Regions from separate parts of the Nocardioides sp. InS609-2 genome, predicted to be linked through region 1. Evidence: predicted binding sites of a transcription regulator. Region 1 holds the regulator's gene; the other holds the start of a gene.

Region 1 (6,299 bases):
CGGCTGTGTTGGCCAGGTCGGCCACCTCGGGGAACCAGGTGCGACGGGCCTGCTTGGCGGCCTCACGGGAGGTGGCACGCCACTTGGCCAGTGACTTCGTGGCCCGCTCGCCACGCCAGACGGCGACGCTGCGGGCGGCTGCCCACGGGACGATGCGGGTCACGCCGATCTCGGTCAGCATCTCGACGGCGAGCTCGCCCCGGTCGCCCTTCGGCAACGCCTGCACGACGGTGATAGCGGGTGTTGGCGCCGGCAGGACATCGATCGAGTGGACCGTCACCGAGAAGACGCGTTTGCCCGTCGAGGTCACCTCTCCGGTGGCCGACGTACCCGCGCCGTCGGTGAGCACGACCGACTCCCCCACCCGCAGCCGACGAACGGCCACGGCGTGGTGCGCCTCGTCCCCCGTCACCTCGACCGTCGCGCCCGGCCGGACGTCTGCCATCGTCGGCACCAGGTGGACGGGAAGTGACATCAGACGTTGAACGCGTCGCGCAGCCGCCCGAAGACCGACTTGTGGGATGCGCGCACGGTGCCCTGGGGCGACTCCTCGCCACGGATGGCCGCGAGCTCGCGCAGCAGCTCCTCCTGGCGGGCGTCGAGCCGGGTCGGGGTGTCGACGATGACGGTAATGACCAGGTCGCCCCGGCCACCGCGCAGGCCGGGCACGCCGTACCCGCGCATGACGTGCTCGGTGCCTGACTGGCTGCCGGCCGGGATGTCGAGGTCGAGGCTCGTGACGAGCTCGGAGTCCTCGGCGGGCTCGAGGTCGGCCTCGAGCAACGGCAGCTGGACGGACGTGCCGAGAGCTGCCGCCGTCATCGGCAGCGAGACGGTGCAGTGCAGGTCGTTGCCGGCCCGGGTGAAGGTCGCGTGCGGCTCGACCTGGATCTCGACGTAGAGGTCACCCGCCGGTCCGCCGCCGGGGCCGACCTCGCCCTGCTCGGTGAGCTGGACGCGGGTGCCGGAGTCGACGCCGCCGGGGATCTTGACCTTGAGGGTGCGGCGCGACCGCACCCGGCCGTCGCCAGAGCACTCGCGGCACGGGTCGGGGATCAGCGTGCCGAAGCCGCGGCAGGCCGCGCACGGACGCAGGGTGCGGATCTCGCCGAGGAACGAGCGCTGCACCTGGGCCACCTCGCCGACGCCACGGCACGTCTCGCAGGTGATCGGGCTGGTGCCCGGCGCCGTGCCGTCGCCGTGGCAGGTGGTGCAGACGACGGCGGTGTCGACCTTCAGGTCCTTGGTGGCACCGAACGCTGCCTCGGCGAGGTCGATGTCGAGACGGATCAGTGCGTCCTGGCCACGTCGCATGCGGGGCCGCGGCCCACGCGACCCGCCGGCCCCGCCCGCTTGGCCGCCGAAGAACGCGTCCATGATGTCGGTGAACGAGAAGCCGGCACCCTGCCCGAAGCCACCGGCACCCGCGCCGGCACCGCCGAACGGGTCGCCGCCACGGTCGTACGCCGCGCGCTTCTGGGGGTCCGACAGCACCTCGTAGGCGCGGGAGACCTCCTTGAACTTCTCCTGCGTCTCCGGGTCGGGGTTGACGTCGGGGTGGAGCTGCCTGGCCTGCTTCCGGTAGGCCTTCTTGATGGTGTCGGCGTCCGCGTCGCGGGCGACACCGAGGAGCTCGTAGAGGTCCTGACTCACGTTTGTCTGTCTTCCTAACTTCTTGATGCCCAGAAAATGAGGCTCAGGCCTCGTCGAGAATGCGGGACACGTAGCGGGCGACCGCTCGCACCGCCGTCATCGTGCCGGGGTAGTCCATGCGGGTGGGGCCGACGATGCCGAGGCTCGCCAAGGCGTCGTCGCCGGGACCGTAGCCGGTGGCCACGACGCTGGTGGAGGAGAGCTCGGCGTACGGGCCCTCGTGGCCGATGCGCACCGTCACCGTCCCGCCGGTGCTGGCCTCGCCGAGCAGCTTGAGCAGCACCACGTGCTCCTCGAGTGCCTCGAGCAGCGGTCGGACCGAGGTGTCGAACGAGTCGCCGTACCGGGCTAGGTTGGCGGCGCCACCGACCGCCACCCGCTCGTCGCCGCGGTGGTCTGACATGGCGTCCGAGAGCGTGTCGACGATGGCGGTGACGAGACTGTCGGGTACGGCGCCGGGTGCGGTTGCCAAGGCCGCGAGCGCGGTGATGGCGTCGGCGATGCGCTCGCCGACGACAGCCCGGCCGATGCGCGTGCGGAGCGCCGCGAGCACGTCGTCACCGAGCGGGTCGGCGACCTCCACGAGCCGCTGCTCCACCCGGCCCGTGGAGAGGATGAGCACCACGAGCAGCCGGGTCGGCGCCAGCGCCACCAGCTCGACGTGGCGAACGGTGCTGCGCGAGAGGGTGGGGTACTGCACGACGGCGACCTGGCGGGTGAGCTGCGAGAGCATCCGCACCGAGCGCTGTACGACGTCGTCGAGGTCGACCGCCCCGTCGAGGAACGTCGAGATCGCGCGCTTCTCAGCTGCGCTCATCGGCTTGACCGTGGTGAGCCGGTCGACGAAGAGCCGGTAGCCCTTGTCGGTCGGCACCCGGCCGGCGCTGGTGTGCGGCTGGTGGATGAAGCCTTCCTCCTCCAGCACCGCCATGTCGTTGCGCACGGTGGCCGGTGAGACGCCCAGCCCGTGTCGTTCGACGAGCGCCTTGGAACCGACCGGCTCCTCGGTGGCGACGTAGTCCTCGACGATGGCCCGGAGGACGGCGAGCTTGCGGTCGTCGGTCATGTGGGCCCCCTCTCGGCTCGTTGCTGGCACTCCATCACGACGAGTGCCAAGACTACCCGCCCGGGCACGTGCTCCCGGGCCGGGATCTGCTGACCCCCGATAGCCTGCGACCATGTCTGACTTCATCGAGGTGGCCGATCGCGTCTGGGTGGCGCGTTACGAGTGGTTCGACGTCAACGTCACGGCGGTCGGCAGCGATCGCGGCCTGATGGTGGTCGACACCCACGGGTCCGGGCTCGCCGCCACCGGCGTCATCGAGGACCTGCGCCGCCTGGGCGCCGGCGAGGTCACCACGGTGGTCAACACGCACTCCCACTTCGACCACACCTTCGGCAACGCGGCCTTCCGATCGGCGTACGGCGACATCGCGATCCACGCGCACGAGAACGCCGCGGCGGCTACCGTCGTCTCGGGCGAGCGCATCAAGGGCCACTACCGCGAGGACTCCGACGACCCGCACCGCGAGGAGATGCTCGCGACCGACGTGGTCCCGGCCGACCACACCTTCTCCTCCGCCGTCGCTCTCGACCTGGGCGACCGCGTGGTGGAGCTCGTGCACCCCGGTCGGGGTCACACCGACGGCGACCTCGTGGTCCGCATCCCCGACGTAGACGTGGTGCTGGCCGGAGACCTGGTCGAGGAGTCTGCCCCGCCGGTCTACGGCGTCGACTGCTTCCCTCTCGACTGGCCGCACAGCATGGACATCGTGCTCGGCCTGACCACGTCGAGGAGCACGGTCGTGCCGGGTCACGGCGCACCGGTCGACCGCGACTTCGTCGAGATCCAGCGCAACGACCTCGGCCTGATGGCTGACGCGATCCGCAACCTGGCGAGCCGCAGCGTCCCCCTCGACCAGGCGCTGGAGGTCGGCGACTTCCCGTTCCCGGCCGAGCGTCTCGCCGACGCCGTACAACGTGGCTACGAGCAGCTGCCGCCCAGCAGGACCCAGCTCCCTCTCGTCTGAAGGGGGCGTTGACGGGTGAGCGCCCGCCCTGTTGGGTCGGAGCATGAGCGAACACGAGGATGAGTCCCCCCAGGCCGGCATCACCGACGACCAGCTGCCCGAGGACCTGCAGCCCGGCGAGGACAACCCGCTCGCCGAACCACTCGAGCCCGACGACGTCGACCGCGACCTCGAGATGGACGCGACCCAGGAGCCCGACGAGTCAGACGAGTCCGAGGGGTCCAGGGAGTCCGACACCGACGCCTGACGGCGCGCCCCCGCCATCGGGGACGTCGGGCCACCTAGCGTTGGCGGGTGACCTCCCCTGATCGCTACGGCTCCGACGTCCTCTCCACCGATTGGAAGAAGCCGAAGCGCGGCCGCGCCCAGGAGCACTCCGCCGACCTCGGCCTCGTCGTCGAGGAGGTCACCACCGAATGGTGCGGCGAGATCATCGCCGTCGACCGGGACCTCTACACCGTCACGCTCGAGGACCGCCGCAGCAAGCGCCGTACCTTCCCGCTGGGTCCGGGCTTCCTGCTCGACGGCAAGCCGGTGATCCTCACCCCGCCCCTGCGGCAGTCGGCCCCCGCCGCCCCCACGCGTACGGCGTCCGGCTCGGTCGCCGTCCAGGGAGCCAAGGCCCGGGTGGCCCGGCAGAGCCGGATCTTCGTCGAAGGACGCCACGACGCCGAGCTGGTCGAGCGGGTCTGGGGCGACGACCTGCGCATCGAGGGCGTGGTCGTGGAGTACCTCGGCGGCGTCGACGACCTGGCCGACCACCTGCGCGACTTCAAACCCGGTCCGGAGCGCCGGGTCGGGGTCCTGGTCGACCACCTGGTCCCCGGGTCGAAAGAGAGCCGGATCGCCCAGGCCATCGTCAAGTCACCCGTCGGGAAGCACGTGCTGATCGTCGGGCACCCGTTCATCGACGTGTGGCAGGCGGTCAAGCCCGACCGGCTGGGCATCGCGCGCTGGCCCGACGTGCCGCGCAACGTCGAGTGGAAGAAGGGCACCTGTCAGCTGCTCGGCTGGCCGCACCGCGACCAGACCGACATCGCCCGCGCCTGGCAGCACATCTTGTCGAAGGTCGACTCGTTCGCCGACCTCGATCCCGCGCTGCTCGGAAGGGTCGAGGAGCTCATCGACTTCGTCACGGCCGAGTAGAGCTCACGGCAGCAGGTCGCGCACCACCCCGTCAGCGAGCAGGCGGCCACGCGGGGTCAGGACCAGCCGCTCGGTGCGCAGCGTGAGCAGGCCCTCGTCGACGAGCCGCCGGACCTGGCCGCGTCCGTGCTGGTCGAGCGCGAGCACAGGCAGGCCGTCGCGCAGCCGGATCTCCAGCAGCACCCGCTCCACCCGGCGGGTCTCGTCGTCGAGCACCTCTCGCGCATGGGCTGGGCTCAGACCCGCGGCGAGCCGGTCGGCGTACGCCGTCGGGTGCTTGACGTTCCACCACCGCACGCCGCCGATGTGGGAGTGTGCCCCGGGCCCGGCGCCCCACCAGTCGCCTCCGGTCCAGTAGAGCTGGTTGTGCCGGCAGCGGCTCTCGGGGCGGCGCGCCCAGTTGGAGACCTCGTACCACTCCATTCCTCCGGCGCTGAGCTTGTCGTCAGCGAGGAGGTACTTGTCGGCAAGGTCGTCCTCGTCGGGCGTCGGCAGCTCGCCGCGGCGTACCTGACGCGCCAGCGCGGTGCCCTCCTCGACGATCAGCGAGTACGCCGAGATGTGGTCGGGACCGCACGCCAGTGCGGAGTCGAGCGACTCCTCCCAGTCGGCGAGCGACTCCCCCGGTGTGCCGTAGATCAGGTCCAGGCTGATCTCGTCGAAACCGGCAGCGCGCGCCCACTCGACGGCCGCCGGCACCCGCAGGGGGTCGTGGGTGCGATCAAGCGTCTTGAGCACACGCGGCACCGCCGACTGCATGCCGAAGCTGATGCGGTTGAAGCCGGCCCCGCGCAGCTCGTCGAGGTCCCACTGGGCGACGCTGTCGGGGTTGGCCTCGGTGGTGACCTCGACGTCGTCGGCCAGTCCGAACTCGCTGGCGATCGACGCCAGGATCGAGCCCAGGTCGAAGGTCTTGAGCAGCGTCGGCGTGCCGCCGCCCAGGAAGATCGTGGACACCGGACGGTCGTCGTCACCCAGCACCCGGCGGGCCATCCGCAGCTCGTGGATCACCGCTTCGGCGTACGTCGCACGCGAGGCGCCGGGGGTGTCGCTGAGCTCCTCGGCGGTGTAGGTGTTGAAGTCGCAGTAGCCACACCGCACCGTGCAGAACGGCACGTGGACATAGATGCCGAAGGGTCGCTCCCCCGAGCCGGCGAGCGCGCTCTCCGGCAGCGACCCATCCGCAGGAGCAGGGTCGCCCGAAGGCTGTGCGGGGGCCACCCGCTCATCTCACCACAGTCGTCCGCCTGACACCGGGTCCAGGCCAGGTGTCAGGCGGACGACCCGGGCCTGTGGAGAACGTCAGCAGGGGACACCACGGTTCAGCGACCCTCGTGGCGTGGGTCGACACAAGCTGACATGGCACGACCTGGCACGACGCCAGGCCGGGGTCGTGGCGCGGCGTCAGCTCAACCGACTGGGATATTCCTGGGACTTCGCCGAGGCACAGCTCGTAGCGCAGCGATGGCA
Region 2 (6,299 bases), 2.2 Mb from region 1:
CGAACCCGCCATGCGGGCCGGAGTTGCTGCGTACGCCGTTGTTCTGCGCGTACTGACCGGTGACCATCTCGGCGCGGGCCGGGCAGCACAGCGGATGTGGCGAGATCGCCTGGCCGAACGTCGCCCCGCCACCACCGAGTGCCGCTCGGGTCTGCGGCATCCAGTAGAGATCCTCGAGCGTCTGGTCGTCGGTGGTGATCAGCACGATGTTGGGCCGGTCGCCCGGCGCCTGCGCCTGCGCGGCCACCCGCGGCGTTGCCGGCACAGCCGCGATGGCGGCAGCCAGGGCCACGAGGGCGACGGCGAAGCGGGCAGTTCCACGAGATGTCTTCATCGGCCGGGTCACGGTACCTGTGACGCAGCTCCGATCCGGGAAGTTGCCCCGACACGCAACAAGGCCCCCGCTCCGAGCGGGGGCCTTGCTGTCTCGCACGTTGGAGCCAGGCGGTCTCAAAACCACATGTGGCTGGTCTCGAGACGGGTTGCGCACTCCCTCGCTTCGCTCGGGACTACGCCAACCCTCCTCGACCTGATCGCCTTGTCAGCCCTTCGCTGCGCTCAGGGCTGGGCGATCAGAAGTCCATGCCGCCCATGCCACCGGACGGGTCGCCCATCGGGGCGGCCTTCTCCGGCTTGTCGGCCACGACGGCCTCGGTGGTGAGGAACAACGCAGCGATCGAGGCGGCGTTCTGCAGAGCAGAGCGGGTCACCTTGACCGGGTCGTTGATGCCCTCGGCCAGCATGTCGACGTACTCGCCGGTGGCCGCGTTGAGGCCGTGACCGGGCTTGAGGTTGCGCACCTTCTCGGCCACGACGCCGCCCTCGAGGCCGGCGTTGATCGCGATCTGCTTGAGCGGGGCCTCGGTCGCGTAGCGAACGATGTTGGCACCCGTCGCCTCGTCGCCCGTCAGGTCCAGCTTGTCGAACGCGGTGGCCGCAGCCTGCACGAGTGCCACGCCGCCACCGGCGACGATGCCCTCTTCGACAGCCGCCTTGGCGTTGCGCACGGCGTCCTCGATGCGGTGCTTGCGCTCCTTGAGCTCGACCTCGGTGGCCGCGCCGACCTTGATGACCGCAACGCCGCCGGCCAGCTTGGCCAGGCGCTCCTGCAGCTTCTCGCGGTCGTAGTCGGAGTCCGACTTCTCGATCTCGGCACGGATCTGGTTGACCCGGCCCTCGATCTGGCCGGTGTCGCCGGCACCTTCGACGATGGTGGTCTCGTCCTTGGTGATGACGACCTTGCGGGCCTGGCCGAGGAGCTCGACGCCGGCGTTCTCGAGCTTGAGGCCGACCTCCTCGGAGATGACCTGGCCACCGGTCAGGATCGCGATGTCCTGGAGCATGGCCTTGCGGCGGTCACCGAAGCCCGGAGCCTTGACGGCGACGGACTTGAAGGTGCCACGGATCTTGTTGACCACCAGGGTCGACAGCGCCTCGCCGTCGACGTCCTCAGCGATGATCACCAGCGGCTTGCCCGACTGCATGATCTTCTCGAGCAGCGGCAGCAGGTCCTTGACGTTGCTGACCTTGGAGTTGGCGATGAGGACGTAGGGGTCCTCCAGCACGGTCTCCATGCGCTCGGGGTCGGTGACGAAGTAGGCCGAGATGTAGCCCTTGTCGAACCGCATGCCCTCGGTCAGCTCGAGGTCGATGCCGAACGTGTTCGACTCCTCGACCGTGATGACGCCTTCCTTGCCGACCTTGTCCATCGCCTCGGCGATGACGTCACCGACGGTGCTGTCACCTGCGGAGATCGACGCCGTGGCGGCGATCTGCTCGCGGGTCTCGATCTCGGTCGACATGGCGAGCAGCTGCTCGGTCACGGCGGCGACAGCGGCCTCGATGCCGCGCTTGAGACCCATCGGGTTGGCGCCGGCCGCGACGTTGCGCAGACCCTCGCGAACCATCGCCTGGGCGAGGACCGTGGCGGTCGTCGTACCGTCACCGGCGACGTCGTCGGTCTTCTTGGCGACTTCCTTGACGAGCTCGGCACCGATCTTCTCGAACGGGTCCTCGAGCTCAATTTCCTTGGCGATGCTCACACCATCGTTGGTGATGGTGGGCGCGCCCCACTTCTTCTCGAGCACGACATTGCGGCCCTTGGGACCGAGCGTGACCTTGACGGCGTCCGCGAGCGTGTTCATGCCACGCTCGAGGCCGCGTCGGGCCTCCTCGTTGAAAGCAATCAGCTTCGACATAACCCTTGTGATTCCTTCAGAGTCTGGGGGTGTACGGCGCCTGGTGGGCTGCCCGCGACGGACGGACCTCGACCCTCCGACGGACCCTTCCCGCCGGGCTGGAGGACCTCAACGTCACCAGTGCCGTGTTGTCACTCTCATGGCGAGAGTGCCAGCGTCATGTTTAGCACTCGAAGGGGGCGAGTGCAAACGAATCGCGGCCTTCCGGACCCCGGTCAGCGCGCGGCCAGCCAGGTCTCGAAGTCGGGTCCGTCGAGTACGGCGTCGCCCCGGGGCACGAGGGCGCCGGCCCGGATGAGCTTCTCGGCCCGCCCGGGCAGCCACAGCGGCACGGAGATGTAGCGCTTGCCGGCGGCCCGGACGTGGCGGCGTACCTGCCGGATCAGGGTGTCGGGCCGCGGCCCCGCGAGGTTGACCGTGCCGTCCTCGTCGCCGTGCGCGAGCCGGACCAGGTGCGCGGCAACGGTCTCGATCGCCACGGTCTGCACGGGCTGGATCGGCACCCCGACGACCGGGCCCTTGCGTGTCCACTGCATCAGCTGGCCGCCGAAGTCGTGGAACTGCGTGGCCCGCAGGATCGTCGACGGCACGTCGCCACGGCGAGCCGCCTCCTCCTGCGCGAGCTTGGCGGCGAAGTAGCCCCGCCCCTCCAGCCCGTCGATGCCGTAGATCGACAGCGTGACGATGCGACGCACTCCGGCACGGGCACCCGCGGTCTGCAGGTTGCCGGCCACGCTCGTGAAGAACGCAGAGGCCACATCGCGATCCATCGAGGACACATTGGCGGCGTCGATCACGACCTCCACCCCGGCCAGTCCCTCGTCGAGCCCAGCTCCGGTGACGGCGTCGACGCCGGTCGCCCGGCTCAGCACCACGACTTCGTCCCCGGCGGCCTCGAGTGCTGCGACCGCGTGACGACCGGCAAGCCCGGCCCCTCCGATGACGGCGACCTTCATGACGACTCCTCGCATACGTGGATAATTGGTATCCACGTTATACCAGAGAACTCGGACATCCCGTAACCTCGTTTCCATGCGTATCAGCGAAGGAGTCGAGTGGGCCGCTCACTGTGCCGTCGTCCTCGCCCAGCTCCCCGACGGCCTGGCCCTCAACGCCGGGGTGCTGGCGGAGTTCCACGGGGTGCCGAAGCCCTACCTCGCCAAGTCGCTGCAGGCGTTGTCGCGGGCCGGCATCGTGGCGTCGAGCCAGGGCCGCAACGGCGGCTATTCGCTGGCCCGGCCCGCAGGCGAGGTCACCCTGCTCGACATCGTGCTCGCCGTCGACGGCGGTCAGGCGGCCTTCCGGTGCACCGAGATCCGCCAGCGCGCGCCGCACCCGGCACCGCGGAAGTGCTTCCGCAGCTCGTGCGCGATCGCAGCCGGCATGTGGCGGGCCGAGCAGGCGTGGCGCGACGAGCTGGCCACGGTCAGGCTCGACGCACTCGCGTCCGGGGTGGCCGAGATCGTGCCCGACGACGTGATGGCCCAGAACGCCGGCTGGCTCGCCGCACGGATCGGTCGTGCCTGAGTCAGCCCAGTCGGGCGGCCACCAGGTCGGCGAACACCTCCGCGTTGGCCGGGAGCACGTCGAGGTAGAGCCCCGGCTCGGTGACCTCGAGCTCGCTGACGCACCAGTTCCCGTCGTACTTGAGCAGGTCGACGCGGCCGTAGTCGAGCGGCCGGCCGGTGAACTCGGCGGCGGCACGCAGCGCCTCGAGGGCCAGCACCGACTCCGGGCCCGACATCGCGACCTCCGTGGTGCGGCCGCCGAACTGCTCGTGCACGCGGATCTCGCCCGCGCCGGGCACCTTGTTGACCATCGACACGGCCTCTCCGCCGATCACGAACACCGAGGTCTCGCCGTCGGTGTGGATCGTGGTGACAAGTGGCTGGGCCAGGACCGGGGCGTCGGGCAGGGCGATCGCGTTGCCGCGTCGTACGACGGTCACCCCGATGCCGCCGGCACCCACCCGCGGCTTCACGACCACGTCACCGAACTCGGCGACCGTGGCCTCGAGCTCGGCGGCGGAGACCACGAGCCGCGTGGGTACGACGGGCACGTCACCGAGCCGGGCGAGGTAGCCCTTGTCGAGGTTCCACTGGAAGACGTCGGCGCCGTTGAGCACCGTCGTCGTCGCTTCGACCGAGTGAACCCAGGCCAGGAACTCCTCGGATCGGGTCATGTAGTCCCAGGTCGACCGCACGGCGACGAGGTCGGCGCCGACCCAGTCGACCGACGCGTCGTCCCACACGGCCCAGCGGGCGTCGATGCCGCGAGCGATCAGGGCCTTGTCGAGCGTCTCGTGGCCGGGCTCTCCCGCGGGCCAGTCGCGACTGGTGGCGAGGAGTACTGAGTTCACTCGTAGCGCTCCTTCAAGACGTCCAGCTTGTTGGTGCCCTCCACGTTGTCGCCCTTCTCGACGACCACGAGGTTGTGGTAGCAGTGCACCGACCTGACCCAGCGGTCCGTGTACGACGGCTCGTGCTGGTCGACGTACTCCTCGAAGTTGAGGCCGTCGACGAGGTCCTTGACGAGGTCCATCGACGTGCCGCGCGCCCGGGGGTCGGCCTGCCCGCCCCACTCGGGCCAGTACGACGTCTGGGTGTCCTCGATCGCGTAGACACCGTCGTCGGGCAGCAGCGGGAACAGCACGCCGAAGCTCGCCCGCACGTGGTCGGGGACGTGTGACCCGTCGTCGATGACGACCAACGGCTGGTGCTCCTCCATCAGCGAGGTGAGCAGCGCCTCGTCGGTCTGATCCCCTTGTACGACGGTGATCCGGCCGCCGCTCAGCGCCGTCTTGTCCTCGATGTCGAGGCCGATGACGTGGGCCTTCGGGAAGAACCACTTCCACATCTTGAGGGAAGCGCCACCCATGCTGCGGGCGTAACCGCCGACACCGAGCTCGAGCAGCGTGAACTCCTCGCCGCGCAGGTGCTCGAGGTGCCGCTGGTAGTGCGGGGTGTAGCGGTGCACGCCCCACTTGTCGGTGCCGAACTCCACCGCGAGCTCGGTGAGGTCCATGGCGAGCAGCCGGCGTCGTCGTTCCTTCGGGTCCTCGGGCATCCGGTCAGACTAGAACGCCGGAGCATGGTGCCCGAAGGGCAGGTCTTCGGCATGTCCGAGCGCGCGGAGCACCGACGGCAACATCGCCTTGGCCGTACGCCGGTAGCCGGCCGCGCTGGGATGGAACCGGTCGAGGCTGAACATCTCGTCGGGGTTGGTGATGAAGAACGGGCCGACGACATGGGCCAGCGAGACGACGTACGCACCGCGTTCGAGAGCCACCTCGCGCTGGGCGTTGGCGAGCTGACGGCTGGCCCGCGAGCCCAGGCTGCGCAGGGGCTGCGGCACCGGGCGGAGTGCGCCGAGGTCGGGGCAGGTGCCCACCACGACACGGGATCCGAGCTCGTGCAGCCGGTCGACGGCCTCGGCGAGATGGCGCACCGACTCGGCCACCGGGACCCGGTGGGTGACGTCGTTGCCACCGACCACGATGACGGCCGCGTCGGGCCGGTACCCGTCGGGCAGCGCGTCGAGCTGTTCGGCGAGCACGCTCGACTCGGAGCCCACGCGGGCCGCCGTACGCAGGCGGACGGAGGTGTCGGTGGCCTTGCCCAGACCCTTGGCGAGCCGGGCGCCGAGGGTGTCCTTGGCGCGCTCGGCACCAAGCCCTGCGGCGATGGAGTCGCCGAGCATCAGCAGGTCGAGGCGCCCCGGCTGGCTCTTGCGGTAGGTCTTGTCGGCTTCGGGAGCCTCGTGCCCGAGCGGGTCGCCGATGAGGCCGCGCGCGATCGCCGCCTGCCGCTGGAGGAACTGCCGCGCGCCGACGCTGCTGGTGGCCACGACACCGGCCGAGGCCAGCACCCCGACGGTCCATCGTTCGCGAGCCCGCATGCGCCGAGTAGAACCAACCCGCCTGAACACGCGGTCAACCCGACATGTCGGGCGGCCGAACGCAGCCGCTCAGTCGGCCAGCTCGGGCGGGAAACCGCCGGTGGCGACCGGACCCCACCGCTCGATGGTGAGCCGGACGAGCGACTTGTCCTGGTCGCGCATCGCCTGGCGGTACTCGTCCCAGTCGGGGTGGTCCCCGGAGAT

The links. The regulator HrcA, encoded in region 1, represses chaperone genes, less so after heat shock. The targets are predictions, from matches to a motif close to TTGGCACTCGNNNNNNNCGAGTGCCAA.
Region 2: a site for HrcA is predicted at 2,362-2,388, ahead of groL (chaperonin GroEL). Genes of this name have one in related genera too.

What each region holds. Positions count from the first base shown of each region.
Region 1 is NZ_CP060034.1:4,211,867-4,218,165, reverse strand. Features, by position in the region: gene H4Q84_RS21615 (16S rRNA (uracil(1498)-N(3))-methyltransferase) at 1-475, opposite strand, end outside; gene dnaJ (molecular chaperone DnaJ) at 475-1,653, opposite strand; gene hrcA (heat-inducible transcriptional repressor HrcA) at 1,697-2,719, opposite strand; gene H4Q84_RS21600 (MBL fold metallo-hydrolase) at 2,832-3,683, shown strand; gene H4Q84_RS21595 (hypothetical protein) at 3,727-3,930, shown strand; gene H4Q84_RS21590 (DUF3097 domain-containing protein) at 3,978-4,829, shown strand; gene hemW (radical SAM family heme chaperone HemW) at 4,833-6,050, opposite strand; gene H4Q84_RS21580 (endonuclease domain-containing protein) at 6,169-6,299, shown strand, end outside.
Region 2 is NZ_CP060034.1:1,920,973-1,927,271, forward strand. Features, by position in the region: gene H4Q84_RS10045 (sulfatase) at 1-334, opposite strand, end outside; gene groL (chaperonin GroEL) at 573-2,198, opposite strand; gene H4Q84_RS10055 (3-beta hydroxysteroid dehydrogenase) at 2,414-3,154, opposite strand; gene H4Q84_RS10060 (Rrf2 family transcriptional regulator) at 3,231-3,725, shown strand; gene H4Q84_RS10065 (hypothetical protein) at 3,727-4,557, opposite strand; gene H4Q84_RS10070 (hypothetical protein) at 4,554-5,264, opposite strand; gene H4Q84_RS10075 (SGNH/GDSL hydrolase family protein) at 5,274-6,095, opposite strand; gene H4Q84_RS10080 (PPOX class F420-dependent oxidoreductase) at 6,165-6,299, opposite strand, start outside.